Regions from separate parts of the Rhizobium sp. S163 genome, predicted to be linked through region 1. Evidence: predicted binding sites of a transcription regulator. Region 1 holds the regulator's gene; the other holds the start of a gene.
The links. Region 1 encodes PhoB, which activates phosphate uptake and scavenging genes when phosphate is short. Its sites were predicted from a motif close to TGTCATNNANCTGTCAT; they were not measured.

Region 1 (7,939 bases):
ATAGCGCGACAGGACCTTGGCGGTATCGCCAATCGTTTCAGCGCGGCCGAGCTGCATTTCGGTGCCCGAAAGGAACAGCGTTTCGCCACCGAGCTGGCGCATACCGACGTCAAAGGAGACGCGGGTGCGGGTCGAGGGCTTTTCGAAGATCATCGCCAGCATCTTGCCTGCCAGCGGCTTGTCGCCCTGGCCGGCCTTGAAAGCCTGCTTGCGGGTCTTGGCGTCATCCATGATGACCCTGAGGTCGGAGGAGGTTACCGCGGAGAGATCGAGGAAGTGTTTTGGGGAAGCCATCTGTCTTTAAACCTGTTGCGCCCGCCATCCGGCCGGGCATCTATCCATTCAAGCCGTCTTCTTTGCCTTGGCGCGCACGCTCTCGGCGGCACGCTCCAGGCGGGCGAGGCCTTCGCGGGCTTCGTCGGCCGTGACGACAAGCGGGGGCAACAAACGGATGACATTGTCGCCGGCCGGAATGGCCAGCAGGTTGGCAGCGCGGATGGCCTGCAACAGCTCAGTCGACGGAACAGCCGCCTTGACGCCGAGCATCAGGCCTTCGCCGCGGATATCCTCGATTACATCGGGGAAGCGATCCTTCAGCGATGCAAGACCCTGACGGAAGACGAGCGCGACGTCGTTGACGTGGCGCAGGAAGCCCTCCTCGAGGATGACATCGAGCACGGCATTGCCGACGGCCATGGCGAGCGGGTTGCCGCCATAGGTCGAGCCATGGGTGCCGGCCTTCATGCCGGAGGCAGCTTCAGCTGTTGCCAGGCATGCGCCGAGCGGGAAACCACCGCCGATGCCCTTGGCGACCGCCATGATATCAGGCGTGACGCCGGACCATTCATGCGCGAAGAGCTTGCCGGTGCGGCCGACGCCGGACTGAACCTCGTCGAGGATCAGAAGCAGGCCGTTTTCGTCGCAGAGCTGGCGCAGCGCCTTCATGAATTCCGTGGTTGCCGGGCGAATACCGCCTTCGCCCTGTACCGGCTCGATCAGGATACCGGCCGTGGCATCTGTGATCGCGGCACGGACGGCCTCGATATCGCCGAAGGGCACCTGGTCGAAACCGGGTGTCTTGGGGCCGAAGCCTTCGAGATACTTCTCCTGGCCACCGGCAGCGATCGTCGCCAGCGTGCGGCCGTGGAAGGCGCCTTCGAAGGTGATGATGTGGAAGCGCTCGGGATGGCCCTTCGAATACTGGTAGCGGCGCGCGGTCTTGATCGCGCATTCCAGCGCCTCGGCGCCGGAATTGGTGAAGAACACCTTATCCGCGAAGGTTGCATCCGTCAGCCGCTTGGCAAAGCGCTCCTGGCCGGGGATCTCGTAAATGTTGGAGAGGTGCCAAACCTTCTCGGCCTGATCCTTAAGCGCGCCGACGACGTGCGGGTGGCTATGGCCGACGGAGGTCACGGCAACGCCCGCGCCGAAATCGAGATATCGCTCGCCAGTTTCGGTGATCAGCCACACGCCCTCTCCTCGCTCGAACCGCAGCGGGGCACGAGAGTAGGTATCATAAAGCGGCGCGGCTTCAGCCATGGCGCGATCTCCTGTCATTCGCTCAACAAAGGCCCGGACTCCGGCGAAAAAGCGGGTGCCCGGAAATGAAAAATGCCGCCTTTCGGCGGCGAGGGGCACTATTGTCTTTTCGCAGTGCGATGTCAACAAAACTGAGCTTTTGTCGCATGCGTCAAGCAAGCATCGGGGCGCCGGCGAGCTATCAACAGCTAATGTTGCAGAAATGACTCTACCACCCAGCAAGTTGGGGAAAACCGAGAAATCGATTCGCCGCGATTCAACCGACTCTTGTCACGGAGTCGCCCTCACTCTAGGTTAAAACTCAATTACTAGACTGCATGCGGCGGAACTAGTCACCAAAATCGAGCAAGCGTTTCTTGGTCCGGACACGTCCGTGCCATGGGTGAAGGATTCTGCCTACACCAACGCAATAAGGCGGAGACAGGGCATGAACTGGACAGACGAGCGCGTTGAAAGACTGAAGAAGCTTTGGGCCGAAGGCCTGAGCGCCAGCCAGATTGCGGCACAACTTGGCGGTGTAAGCCGCAACGCCGTCATCGGCAAGGTCCACCGCCTGAACCTGCCTGGCCGCGCCAAGGCCGGCGGCACGACGACGGCGACGCGGGCGCCGAAGCGCCCGGCGGTTTCGACCCCCCGCCCTGCCAGCAATTTCAATTCCGCACGCATCTCGCCAAGCCGCGCCGTTGCCCGCCCGCAGGGCGCAGTGGCTCTCAAGGAAGAGATGGATATCGATGCGATCGAGGAAGTCCGTTACCGTCCAGCCTCCAACGTTGTCGTTCCGATCTCGCGCCGTCTCGGCCTTACGGAACTGACCGAGCGCACGTGCAAGTGGCCGGTCGGCGATCCGCTGACGGATGACTTCCACTTCTGCGGCTGCGAGTCCCCCGACAACTCGCCATACTGCACCTACCACCAGCGCATGGCCTACCAGCCGGTCAACGAGCGCCGCAAGGCAGCCAACCGGGTCGCATGACCCGGAAAGCCGGATAAGGAACAAAAGAAAACGGGCCCTCGCGGGGCCCGTTTTTCGTTGGATCGTATGAAATGGAAGCGCCTTACGCTTCCATCGAATAACCGGCGCCGCGAACGGTGCGGATCACATCCTGCATGTTCGAGAAGTTGAGCGCCTTGCGCAGGCGGCCGACGTGAACGTCTACGGTGCGTTCGTCGACATAGATGTCATGGCCCCAGACGCCATCGAGCAGCTGCGAGCGCGAGAAGACGCGGCCGGGCGACGACATCAGGAATTCCAGCAGGCGGAATTCGGTCGGTCCGAGGCGGACTTCGCGGCTCTTGCGGTGAACGCGATGGGTTTCGCGATCGAGCTCGATATCGCCGCACTTCAGCAGCGAGGAGAGCACTTCCGGCTTGGCGCGGCGCAGCATCGCCTTGACGCGGGCGACGAGCTCAGGCGTCGAGAACGGCTTGACGACATAGTCGTCGGCGCCGGTCGACAGGCCGCGAACGCGTTCGCTTTCCTCGCCACGGGCGGTCAGCATGATGATCGGCAGGCGCTCCGTCTCCGGGCGCATGCGCAGGCGACGGCAGAGCTCGATGCCGGATACGCCGGGCAGCATCCAATCGAGGATCAAAAGATCAGGCGTGCGTTCCTGCAGCCGGATTTCGGCCTCGTCACCGCGAAGGATGGTATCGACTTCGAAGCCTTCGGCCTCAAGGTTATAGCGAAGAAGCACGCTCAGTGCTTCTTCGTCTTCAACGACTGCTACTCTTGGGATCATTCGTCTCGGTCTCCTGGGGGCGTGGGTCCGGAACGCTTATTCCGTGACCGCGCCGACGGTGTTGGCGGTGTCGTCCTTCGGACGCTCGCCTTCCGGCTGGGCGCCGGTAGCCATGTAGTAGATGGTCTCTGCGATGTTGGTGGCGTGGTCGCCGATGCGCTCGATGTTCTTGGCGCAGAAGAGAAGATGCGTGCAGCTGGTGATGTTGCGCGGATCTTCCATCATGTAGGTCAGCATCTCGCGGAACAGCGAGGTGTACATCGCGTCGATTTCCTCGTCGCGCTCGCGGATCGACTTGGCGCGGTCGGCAACGCGGCTGGTGTAGACGTCGAGAACTTCCTTGAGCTGGACGAGCGCCAGTTCGGAGAGATGCTCGAGGCCACGGGCGAGCTTGCGCGGAACGCCGGTGCTCTGGACAGCGATGACGCGCTTGGCGGTGTTCTTGCCAAGATCGCCGACGCGCTCGAGATCGGCCGCGATGCGGATCGAGCCCATGATTTCGCGAAGGTCGGCGGCCATCGGCTGGCGGCGGGCGATGGTGATGATCGCCTTTTCGCCGATCTCGCGCTCGGCGTGATCGAGGATCACGTCGTCGGAGATGACCTTCTGGGCGAGCGAAGTGTCGCCGTTGACGAGCGCGCGAACGGCGTCGCCGACCATCTGTTCCGCGAGGCCGCCCATTTCGGAGATGCGGCGCGTCAGGAACTTGAGATCATCGTCATAGGCGGAATAGATATGTGTCGATGCCATGGGGCTTATCCTTGAATGTCCTGAGGTTTACCGGTTTCGGAGATCAGCCGAAGCGGCCCATGATGTAATCCTGGGTGCGCGGATCATCCGGGTTGGTGAACATCTTGTCTGTATCGTTCTCCTCGACGAGGTTGCCGAGGTGGAACATGGCGGTGCGCTGCGAAACGCGGGCTGCCTGCTGCATCGAGTGCGTAACGATGACGATCGTGTAGGCCTCGCGCAGCTCGTGGATGAGCTCCTCGACCTTGGCGGTCGCGATCGGGTCAAGCGCCGAGCAGGGCTCGTCCATGAGGATGACTTCAGGGCTAACGGCAATCGCGCGGGCGATGCACAGACGCTGCTGCTGACCACCCGAGAGGCCGGTGCCGCCTTCATGCACGCGGTCCTTGACCTCGTTCCACAGGCCGGCGCGCTGCAGGCTCTGCTCGACGATGACGTCCATGTCGGCCTTCGCCTTGGCGAGACCGTGGATGCGCGGGCCGTAGGCGACGTTCTCGTAGATCGACTTCGGGAATGGGTTCGGCTTCTGGAACACCATGCCGACGCGGGCGCGCAGTTCGACGACGTCGATATCCGGATCGTAGATATCATCGCCATCGAGCGTGATCTTGCCGGTGACGCGGCAATTGTCGATCGTGTCGTTCATGCGGTTCAGGCTGCGCAGGAAGGTGGACTTGCCGCAGCCCGACGGACCGATGAGAGCCGTCACGGTGTTTTCGCGGATGTTCAGCTTCACATCGAAAAGCGCACGCTTCTCGCCGTAGTAAACCGAGACGTCCTGGCCAATCATTTTATACGGAATGGTATTCATCTTCTGGTCTAGCGCCTTCTCAACTGCTGCTTCCGTCAACATGTTCATGATGTTTACTCCGTTTACCAGCGGCGCTCAAAGCGACGACGCAAGAGGATGGCTCCGAGGTTCATGACGATCAGGAACAGGAGCAGGACGATGATGGCGCCGGACGTGCGCTCGACAAAGGCGCGTTCGGCTTCGTTTGCCCACATGTAAACCTGCACCGGCAGAGCCGTGGAGGGATCCATCGGGGTGGCAGGCGCATTGGCAACGAAGGCGACCATGCCGATCAGGAGCAGCGGCGCGGTTTCACCGAGCGCATGCGCCAGACCGATGATGGTGCCGGTCAGGATGCCAGGCATTGCCAGCGGCAGGACGTGATGGAACACCATCTGCATCTTCGAGGCGCCGAGGCCGAGAGCGGCCGCGCGGATCGAAGGGGGCACGGCGCGCAGTGCCGCGCGGGTGGCGATGATGATAGTCGGCAGCGTCATCAGCGTCAGCACCAGACCGCCGACCAACGACGCGGAGCGCGGCAGGCCTGCGAAGTTGATGAAGACGGCGAGACCGAGCAGACCGTAGACGATCGAGGGAACGGCCGCGAGGTTGTTGATGTTCACCTCGATCAGGTCGGTCAGCTTGTTCTTCGGCGCGAACTCTTCGAGGTAGATCGAAGCGGCGACGCCGATCGGCAGCGACAGGGCAAGAACGATCAGCATCAGGTAGAGCGAACCGATGAGGGCGACGCCGAGACCCGCGGCTTCCGGACGGCTGGAGTTGCCGTTGACGAAGAGGCCGGTGTTGAACTCCTTGTGGAGCGTGCCGCTGGCTGCCATCTGCTGCATCCAGCCGACCTGGCGGTCGTTGACCTTGCGGTTCTTCTCGTCAACCGTCAGGTCGATCTGGCCCTTGTTGGCCGAGTCGACGTTGGCGTCTGCGAGAAGCGTGACGTTGACCGTCTTGCCGATCAGCGACGGATCGGCAACGACCATGTCGCGGAGCACGATCGGCGCACCCTTGGAGATCATCGCGGTGGCGTCACGCGTTTCCGGACGGCTTTGGGCGTTGATGCCGAGCGTCTTGACCATGGCGTCGCGGATCAGCACCGGATAGTTGGCGGCGATCAGCACCGACGGGTCGGTGGCGCGCTTGTTGTTGGGGTCGAGCACCTTTTCGGAGAACTCGATCGGCAGGGTGATCGAGGTCTGCGCGAAGGCCGTGTAGCCCTGACGGATAACCGTCGTGAGCAGGATGGCCAGGAAGATCAGACCGAAGGAGATGGCAGCGATGCCATAGGCCTGGAAGCGGCGTTCGGCGGCGTAGCGACGCTTGATGCCGATGTCGCGGCGGGCCGGCGCCTTGGAGACGACGACGCCCTGTCCGGAGGAAACAACGTCCGTCATTCGTACTGCTCCCGGTATTTGCGCACAATGAAGAGCGCGTAGATGTTAAGGCAAAGCGTGATGAAGAACAGCGTGATGCCAAGCGCGAAGGCAACCAGCGTCTGCGGCGAGGTGAACTCAAGGTCACCCGTCAGCTGGTTGACGATCTTGACCGTCACCGTCGTCATCGGCTCGAAGGGATTGATCTGGATGCGGGCGGCAACACCGGCTGCAAGCACGACGATCATGGTCTCGCCGATGGCGCGCGAGGCGGTCATCAAGAGAGCGCCGACGATACCCGGCAGGGCGGCGGGGAGAACGACCTTCTTGATCGTTTCCGAACGCGTGGCACCGAGACCGAGCGAACCGTCACGCAGGGCGCGCGGCACGGCGGTGATGATATCGTCAGACAGCGAGGAGACGTATGGGATCAGCATGATGCCCATGACGATACCGGCGGTCAGAACGCTCTGTGCCTGGATGAAGTTGCTGTAGTCGCCGGTCAGAAGGCCGTTCACCTGGGACGAGAGGTCGCGCAGGAACGGGCCGACGGTGATGAGGGCGAAGAAGCCGTAGACGATGGTCGGGATACCGGCAAGCACTTCGAGCAGCGGCTTGGCGATACCGCGAACCTTGGGAGCCGCGTATTCCGCCATGTAGATGGCCGCGAAGAGACCGACCGGAACGGCGACCAGCATGGCGACGAAGCCGATGTAGAGCGTTCCGAGCAGCAGCGGGATGAGACCGAACTGGCCGAAGGACGAGCTGCCGGCGCCGGCAAAGCGCGGATCCCAGACGGTGCCGAAGAAGAAGTCGGCGGCTGGAACTTCAGCGAAGAAGTGAGCGGCTTCCGTCAGCATCGACATCACGATACCGACCGTGGTCAGGATGGCGATGGAGGATGCAAGCAGCAGCCCCCAGAGCATGACGCGCTCGACGCGGTTGCGGGCCCGGAAACGGGGAGCGACTTCGCGCAGGGCATAGAAGCCACCGGCAACGCCGAGCGCGAGAACGACCAGCGTCATGATCAAGCGGCTGATGCCGCTCTCGGTGTTCAGCTTCTGCGCGCCTTCGATCATGTAAGGCTGCGGCACGCCGGCGAGCGGAACGCCCTTGGCGGCGAGCTTGGCCTGGAGACCGGCGGGATCGCCGACGCCTGCGGCAACGTCTTCGCTCGCGAGCTGAGGCAAACCTCGGGCGATGGCGCTGACCATGCCGTAGTTCAGGTTCTGCTGAGCCGCAGACTGAGCCTTGACGTCTTCAGGAAAGCCGCCGCGAACGGAGGATTCGATAATGGAGGGGCTAATCGCAAGCCAGGCGCACAGAACGATGAGCGCAGGCAGGATAGCCCAGATTGCGGCATAGGCACCGTAGTAGCCAGGCCGGGAGTGCAGCGCCGAGGATTTACCTCCGGCAAGCGCCGTCGCGCGGCTGCGTGCTGCCACAAAGGCAACCGCGCCAAGCACAACGAGGCACAAGAGTAAGACGGATGTACTCATTCGTTAAGGTCCCCCAGGCCCTCGGCCCCCAAGAGCGAAACGGCGCTTCGGCCATCTCGGCTTCCAATCATGGAGTAGTTCAGCTTTACCGCTCCCTTAGAGCGGACAAAGGCGATGCCGGCGCGACCCTTTGGATCGCGCCGGCAAAGTTTATTACATGGTCTTGCCGTCTTCGACTGCCTTGCGGGTCGCTTCGCGCTCAGCGTCCGGAGCAGCAACCAGGCCGTACTCGACGAG
Region 2 (7,939 bases), on a different contig from region 1:
AAATTCACCCACTACGATCCGGCCGATGACCTGACATCGGACGAAGCAATTGCCGTCTTCATAGAAGAAGCGTTCGAGACCGAGGACGCCGGCTATATCGCCCATGCGCTGGGCGTCGTAGCGCGCGCCAAGGGCATGACCCAGATTGCCAGTGAGACGGGGCTTTCCCGCGAGCAGCTCTATCGTTCCTTCAGCGCCGAGGGCAACCCGACGCTGAAGACGACGCTATCCGTCATGAAGGCGCTCGGTATCGGCCTGATGGCAAAGGTGCCTGCGCGCTCCGATCAAGGGGCAAAGGCCGCCGCTAAACCGTAAACGCCTCGCGGAACGCCACAAGCGCCGCTTCGGGGTCACCCGACGCAAACGCCTCCATACCGACGGGCCCGGCATAGCCCATCGCCTTCAAGGCCCGCGCGATACCTTTCCAGTTCACCTCGCCGGTTCCCGGCTCCATGCGGCCGGGGACGTCGGCGACCCGGATTTCGCCGATCCATGGCAGGCTCTTGCGGCAGAGTTCGATCAGGTTCCCCTCGCCGATCTGCGCGTGGTAGAGGTCGAGATTGAGCCGCAGGTGCGGGTGATCGATGCTCGAGACCAGCGCCAGCGTGTCCTCGGCGCGGCCGAAGGGCACGCCCGGATGATCGACATCAAGGTTGAGGTTTTCGAGCGTGAAGACCACGCCCTCTTCTTCCGCCATGTCGACGATGCGCGCGAGCGTGTCGCGCGCCTTCAGCCACATCTGACCGGTCACCACCTCGATCGGCTGCACCGGCAGGCCGCCTTCGCCCAGCCCGGTTCCGTGCAGGTTGAGGCGTTGCACGCCGAGACGCTTGCCGACCTTGGCCGTCTCGCGCGCCGTCTTCAAAAGCTCCGCCGCCCCCTCGTCATCCGTCAGCCGCCCGGTGAGGTAACCGTTCATGATGCTGAAGGTAGCACCCGTCGCCTCAAGCTTGCTCAGATCATGCTCCGGCCAGTTCCACAGCCCGACGCCGAAGCCCATCTCCTTCAGCCTGGAGGCCCGCCATTCGATCGGTCGGTCGCGCCAGATCATCTCGGCGCAGGCGGCAAGTTGGAAAGGCAAGCTCATGTAATCCTCCCGATAATGCATGCTGATTTCTATGCGCAATAGAGCCGAGATCGCGGTCAGCCGCAATGCGACATCGCGTGCCATGCCGGCACAGGGAGTTGACGATTGTCATGAGAGGTTCACGCAGCAGGCATAACTCGAAGGGACGGCTTCTGAGAGAGGAACTGAGATGGCTGACATCACCAACGAGACTATTCACCGGGATCACGAGAACCATCCGCTGCACGGGTCGGCTTCGAAAAAGTGGTTCCTTCCAGCAATCATCCTCCTGCTTGTCGCCGGTCTCGGCTATGTCGGTTACGCGCTCGGGCGCGATCTCACCAGCGTTGCCGCCGTTCCCTGGATCATGCTCGGCCTGGCATTGCTCATCGCGCTCGGCTTCGAATTCGTCAACGGTTTCCATGACACCGCCAACGCCGTCGCGACAGTCATCTACACCCGCTCCATGCCGGCCGAACTCGCCGTCATCTGGTCGGGCTTCTTCAATTTCCTCGGCGTCATGATGTCGAGCGGCGCGGTCGCCTTCGGCATCCTGGCGTTGCTTCCGGTCGAGCTCATCCTGCAGGTCGGCTCCGGTTCCGGCCTCGCCATGGTCTTCGCGCTCTTGATCGCCGCCATCCTCTGGAATCTCGGCACCTGGTACCTCGGCCTGCCCTCGTCGAGCTCGCACACGCTGGTCGGCTCAATCATCGGCGTGGGCCTTGCCAACCAGTTTCTTGCGCCGGCGGGTAGCGCCACCAGTGGTGTCGACTGGTCGCAGGCCACCAATATCGGCCTGTCGCTGCTGATCTCGCCGCTGATCGGCTTCGGCCTGTCAGCGGTCCTGCTTCTGGTCATGAAGGTGCTGGTGCGCAACAAGGCGCTCTACGAGGAGCCGAAGGGCAACAACCCGCCGCCGCTCTGGATCCGCGGATTGCTGATCTTCACTTGCACCGGCGTCAGCTTCGCCCACGGATCGAACGACGGCCAGAAGGGCATGGGCCTGATCATGCTGATCCTGATCGGCCTCGTTCCCACCGCCTTCGCGCTCAACCGCACCCCTGACGTCAACTATCTCGAAGCCTACAAGAGCGCGTCCGCCCAGGTGGAAACCGCGCTCGGCAAATATGTGAAGCCGGGTGCTGCCGCCGGCGATTTCCGCGTCGAGGTGAGCAATGCCGTGAAGAACAAGGTCTGGACGGACGCAACGACGCCGGCGCTCCAGCAGTTCATCCATGCCACAAGCGCCGAAGTCGCCGCCTTCCCGACGCTCGAAGCCGTGCCCACGCATCTGGTCAGCAACGTCCGCAACGACATCTACCTGATCGGCGAGGCCCTGAAGCTGATCGACAAGCAGAAGCTGCTCGCCATGGAGCCGGCCGATCTGCAGGCGGTGAGCGCCTATCACAAGGCGGTCGACAACGCGACCAAGTTCATCCCGCTCTGGGTCAAGATCGCCGTCGCCATCGCACTCGGCCTCGGCACCATGGTCGGCTGGAAGCGCATCGTCATCACCGTCGGCGAAAAGATCGGCAAGACCCACCTGACCTATGGCCAAGGGGCAGCCGCCGAAGTCGTCGCCATGGTCACCATCGGCGCCGCCGACCATCTCGGTCTGCCGGTTTCGACCACCCACGTACTGTCGTCCGGCGTTGCCGGCACGATGGCCGCGAACGGCTCCGGCCTGCAATGGTCGACGGTGCGCAACATGCTGATGGCCTGGATCCTGACGCTACCCGCCTCCATCGCCATCGCCTTCGTTCTGTTCATCATCCTGCGCCAGGTGTTCTGAGGCCTGAGCCGATAGCGCAATGGAAAAAGCCGGGAAGCGAATGCTCCCCGGCCTTTTTGTCTCAACAATCCGCCGACTATCAGACGTAGCGGTTGACGACGTTTTCGAGCAGTTCCTGCTGGCCGGACTTCGGCTGCGGGTTGATGTCCTGGCTCTCGACGCGGGCCGTGATCTGCTCCAGCGAATATTCGCCGCGCAGCATCTTCTGGCTTTCGGCAGAATCCCAGCCGGCATAGCGGTTAGCCAGCGGCTGCGACAGCGCCTTGTCCTCGATCATCTTGGCGGCAGCCTTCAGGCCACGGGCGCAGCAATCCATGCCGCCGATGTGACCGATCAGCAGATCGGCCGGATCGAGCGACTGGCGGCGCAGCTTGGCGTCGAAGTTGGTGCCGCCGGAGGTGAAGCCGCCGCCTGCCAGAACCTGGTAGTAAGCCAGCGCCATCTCAGGAACGTTGTTCGGGAACTGGTCGGTATCCCAGCCGGACTGGTAGTCGTTGCGGTTCATGTCGATCGAGCCGAAGATGCCGAGCGCGTTTGCGAGCGCCAGCTCGTGCTCGAAGGAATGGCCGGCGAGGATCGCGTGGCCCTGCTCGATGTTGAGCTTCACTTCGTTCTCGAGGCCGTTCTTCTTCAGGAAGCCGTAGACGGTGGCGACATCGTAGTCGTACTGGTGCTTGGTCGGCTCCTGCGGCTTCGGCTCGATCAGGATCTGGCCCTTGAAGCCGATCTTGTGCTTGTACTCGACCACCAGGTTGAGGAAGCGGCCCATCTGGTCGAGCTCGCGCTTGAGGTCGGTGTTGAGCAGCGTCTCATAGCCTTCGCGGCCGCCCCACAGAACGTAGTTCTCGCCGCCGAGCTTCATCGTGGCGTCCATGCAGGTCTTCACGGTCGCGGCGGAGAAGGCGAAGACATCGGGATCGGGATTGGTTGCGGCACCCGACATGAAGCGGCGGTTGGAGAAGAGGTTCGCCGTGCCCCAGAGCAGCTTGGTGCCGGTCGCGGCCTGCTTCTCGGCGAAGTAGTCGACGATCTCGTTCAGGTTCTTGGTGTTCTCGGCGAAGTTCTTGCCCTCGGGGCGCACGTCGGCATCGTGGAAGCAATAGTACGGCGCGCCGAGCAGCGAGAAGAATTCGAAAGCCACATCGGCCTTCAGCTTCGCAGCCTTCATCGTGTCTTCGAACCACGGACGCAGGAACGTCTGCCCACCAAAGGGGTCGCCGCCCGGCCATGTGAACGTGTGCCAGTAGGCGACCGCGAAACGCAGATGGTCTTCCATCCGCTTGCCGAGAACGATCTCGTCCGGCTGGTAATAGCGGAAGGCCAGCGGATTGGTGCTGTCCGGGCCTTCATACTTGATCTTCTGGATGTCGCCGAAAAATCCGGTGCTCATGGGGTACTCCTCCTTGGGTGTGGTTCGATGGTGATGGTGTTGCGTGGAGCCTGTGGCTCAAGCCCCCTCTGCCTGCCGGCATCTCCCCCACAAGGGGGGAGAAAGCTGGTGGCACCGCCCCTCACCTCGGAAGGCGGGAGCGCGGGGCGCGAAGCCCCTCCCCCCTTGTGGGGAGGGGTTGGGGAGGGGCCTTGCGACACCTCCCGGTGAATTTTCTCTCAATGCGCCAAAGCCTTGATCGCCGGATAGAGCGCACGATAGCGGCTATAAGCCTCCTCATATGCCCCACTCAGCGCCGCAACCGGCTCGATCGTCCCATCCGTCTCAGGCGGCGTGCACACCGCGACCGGATCAGCCCCCGTCGCCGCGATCAGCCCAAGACGCGCGGCACCGAAGGCGGCGCCGAAGTCGCCGTCGGCGGGCAGGTCGACGGGGACGCCCAGCGCGGTGGCGATCGAGGCCAGCCAGTAGCGCGAGCGCGAGCCACCGCCGATGGCGGTGACGCGGGCGATATCGGTGCCGGCCGAGCGAAGTGCCTCGAGATTGTCGCGGATCGCAAACGACACGCCTTCGAGCACCGCCTGGGTCAAGACCGCGCGGCTGCTCTCATGTTCGAGCCCGATGAAGGCGCCGCGGATGACGGCGTCGTTGTGCGGCGTGCGCTCGCCGGAGAGATAGGGAAGGAAGGTGACGCCCGATGGCGCCTTCAGCGTTTCGCCGAGTTCGGCGGTCAGCTCCGCCGCCGACTTGGACGTCACGTGCGAGTGCCAGTTCAGCGCGTCGGTGGCGGACAGGATGACGCCCATCTGGTGCCAGGTGTTGGGCAGCGCGTGGCAGAAGGCGTGAACGGCGCTCTCGGGCTTCGGCAGATAGGAGCCGTTGGCGGCGAAGAGCACGCCCGACGTGCCAAGCGAGACGAAGGCCGCGCCGTGGCTGACGGTGCCCATGCCGCAGGCGGAAGCCGCGTTGTCGCCCGCCCCGCCGGCAACGACGACGGAACCGGTGATGCCCCATTGCGAGGCCAGCTCGCCGCGCAGCTTGCCGCCCTCTTCCGTGCCTTCGACCAGCGTTGGCATATGCTTTTCATCGAGGCCGGTCGCGGCCAGGAGCTCGGACGACCACTTGCGCTTGCCGGTGTCGAGCCAGGAGGTGCCGGCCGAATCCGACATTTCGGAAATGTGCTCGCCGGTCAGCCACAGGCGGAGATAATCCTTCGGCAGCAGCACCTTGGCGACCTTGGCGAAAATCTCCGGCTCGTGCTTGGCGACCCAGGCGAGCTTCGGCGCGGTGAAGCCCGGGAAAACGATATTGCCGGTGAGCTTGCGGAATTTCGGATCGGCATCGAGCGCTGCCGCCTCGAGATAGCTGCGCGTGTCGTTCCAGAGAATGCAGGGCCGCAGCACCTTGTCGTCGGCATCGAGCAGCGTCGCGCCATGCATCTGGCCGGAAAGTCCGATGCCCTTGACTGCGGCAAGCTCCTTCGGATGCTTCGCCTTCAGCCCAGCGATCGCCTCCTCGGTCGCCCGCACCCAGTGCGAAGGCTCCTGCTCCGACCAGCCGTGATGCGGACGCGACACGTCGAGCGAACCATTGGCAGAGCCGATGATCTTCTGATCGCCATCGATCAGCATGGCTTTGACGCCGGAGGTTCCGAGATCGAGACCCAGATACATGTGTTTCTCCCTTTGCCGTTACGGCAGATTGTCTTTCAGAAAGATATCGAGACGGATGCGCTCCTGCGCGTCGATGACCGAAAGCCCGTCGGCCTTGGCCTTCAACACGCGGATGGCGCTGCGCACCTCGTGGCCCGCATCCTGGTTCAAGATTGCGTCGATCGTACCGTCGAGAAGTGCCGTGCGCGTATGATCAGTCAGCTCGTGCGCGATGACGGTGAGCGCCCGGTCGACGGATTTCTCCTTCAGCGCCCGGATCAGGCCGCGATTGCCGGCGCCGAGGCTGTAGACGCCGATGATGCCGTCACGCTTGGAGAGCGCATCCGAAACCAACATATGCGCCATGTCGGGATCGTCGCGTCCCTCGATGACGGGTAGGACGGAGAGACCGGGAAACTCTTCCGCCATGACGGCCGCGAAACCTTCAAGCCGCTCGCGATGGTCGCGCACCAGCATGGAGCCGGCGAGAACCGCGACATCGCCCTTGGCACCGCCGAGAAAACGGCCGAGCAACCGCGCCGCCGTGCGGCCGGCCGCGATATTGTCGACGCCGGCATAATGATGGCGCTGCGAACCGGTGAGGTCGGACACGACGGTGACGACGGGAATGCCGTCCTGCACCAGCCGATCGACGGCATCGCGAACCTCGGGCGCATCGGTGGCGACCAGCGCCACGCCGGCGGGACGTTCCATGCGCAGCGCATCGAGTGCGGCGGCAAGGGCTGCCGGATCGAAGGCCGGAACCTCCAGCGTGCGGATATCGGTGCGCTCCACCGGCGAGCGCGCAACGGCGGCCATCACCTCGGCGTTCAGCCCGTGCATGAAGGAATTGTCGCTGGCGGGAACGATGAACACGAACGAATAAGTCCGCCCCTTCGCGAGATTGGCGGCGGCGACGTCGCGCACATAACCGATCTCGCGAATGGCGGTTTCGACCTTCTCCCGCGTCACGTGCCGGACGCCGGGGCGCTGGTTCAGCACCCGATCGACAGTCGCAAGGCTGACGCCCGCAGCTGCGGCAATATCGTGAACCGTAGGTCTCATCGCTCCTCCTGACGAGACCTTTAACGCCATTTTTGATGTACGTAAATCAGATTTTTTGGCGACGTGTTCTGCGTATTGAAATGACTGCTATTTTTCGTGATCGTTGGCGATCTCGGTTTCGAGCCTGACTGCAGCACGCTTCAGATCACGCGGCCTGCCGGCGACGCTTTCGATCGCCGCCACGGCCACATCCCGCGCGACATAATCCGACTTGTGACCCATGTTATGGATCATCAGCAGCCGCGCACCCTTGATGGCGCGGGCAAGATGGCGTGCGTGGATATCAGGCGAGACGACGCTGTCGGTATCGCCGGAAATGATCACCGTCGGCGCATGGATGCGGCCGTAGTGCTGTGAATTGCGCTTCGTCCATTCCAGGAGATTGGCGACATCGATGGCGTTGTCGCGGAACGCCTTTGGCCCAAGCGCCTGCAGCGCCCGCGTCTCCTTGATATAGCCGGGCGGCCGAGGATTGGGCGCGAAAACCGAGCGCGTGGCGCTGTCGATCATCGCAAGCCCCACCGGCGGCACGACGATGGTGCTGAACAGCGCGCCTGTCACCGGCACCTTCGCGGCACAGTAATACCAGGCGATACCGCCCGGCCAGGGGTAGACGGCGGGCGATAGAAAGACGAGACCGAGCACCCGGTCAGGATGCCTGAGCACGAAGCTCGCCGCCACCGCGCCTCCGAACGAGTGGCTGACGATGATCGCCTTCTTGATACCGCGTTTCGTCATGACATCAGCGATGGCATCGGCCTGCCCGTCGGGAAATGCATTTTCCTGATCGCCGCGATCCGAGCGCCCGTGGCCGGGACGATCGACGAACAGAAGATCGGCGCGCCCTTCCAGCCGGTCGCGAAACGAGAATACCGGATCGTGTAGATTGGCGCTGGCGCCGTGGATGAACACGATCGGCGGCAGATCCGGCCGCCGCGCCTTGAGATAAAGGCTGTTCATCCTGTAGCCGCCGA

Region 2: QTL96_RS25410 (inorganic phosphate transporter) is a predicted target of PhoB. The motif match lies at 1,194-1,210, and genes of this name have one in related genera.

Annotation. Positions count from the first base shown of each region.
Region 1 is NZ_JAUDSA010000018.1:451,810-459,748, reverse strand. It holds gene argF (ornithine carbamoyltransferase) at 1-294, opposite strand, end outside; gene QTL96_RS17805 (aspartate aminotransferase family protein) at 343-1,539, opposite strand; gene QTL96_RS17800 (GcrA family cell cycle regulator) at 1,967-2,512, shown strand; gene phoB (phosphate regulon transcriptional regulator PhoB) at 2,595-3,278, opposite strand; gene phoU (phosphate signaling complex protein PhoU) at 3,315-4,028, opposite strand; gene pstB (phosphate ABC transporter ATP-binding protein PstB) at 4,072-4,887, opposite strand; gene pstA (phosphate ABC transporter permease PstA) at 4,902-6,224, opposite strand; gene pstC (phosphate ABC transporter permease subunit PstC) at 6,221-7,702, opposite strand; gene QTL96_RS17770 (substrate-binding domain-containing protein) at 7,856-7,939, opposite strand, start outside.
Region 2 is NZ_JAUDSA010000036.1:65,517-73,455, reverse strand. It holds gene QTL96_RS25420 (addiction module antidote protein) at 1-315, shown strand, start outside; gene QTL96_RS25415 (TIM barrel protein) at 305-1,087, opposite strand; gene QTL96_RS25410 (inorganic phosphate transporter) at 1,257-2,858, shown strand; gene xylA (xylose isomerase) at 2,938-4,248, opposite strand; gene xylB (xylulokinase) at 4,467-5,921, opposite strand; gene QTL96_RS25395 (LacI family DNA-binding transcriptional regulator) at 5,940-6,965, opposite strand; gene QTL96_RS25390 (alpha/beta hydrolase) at 7,053-7,939, opposite strand, start outside.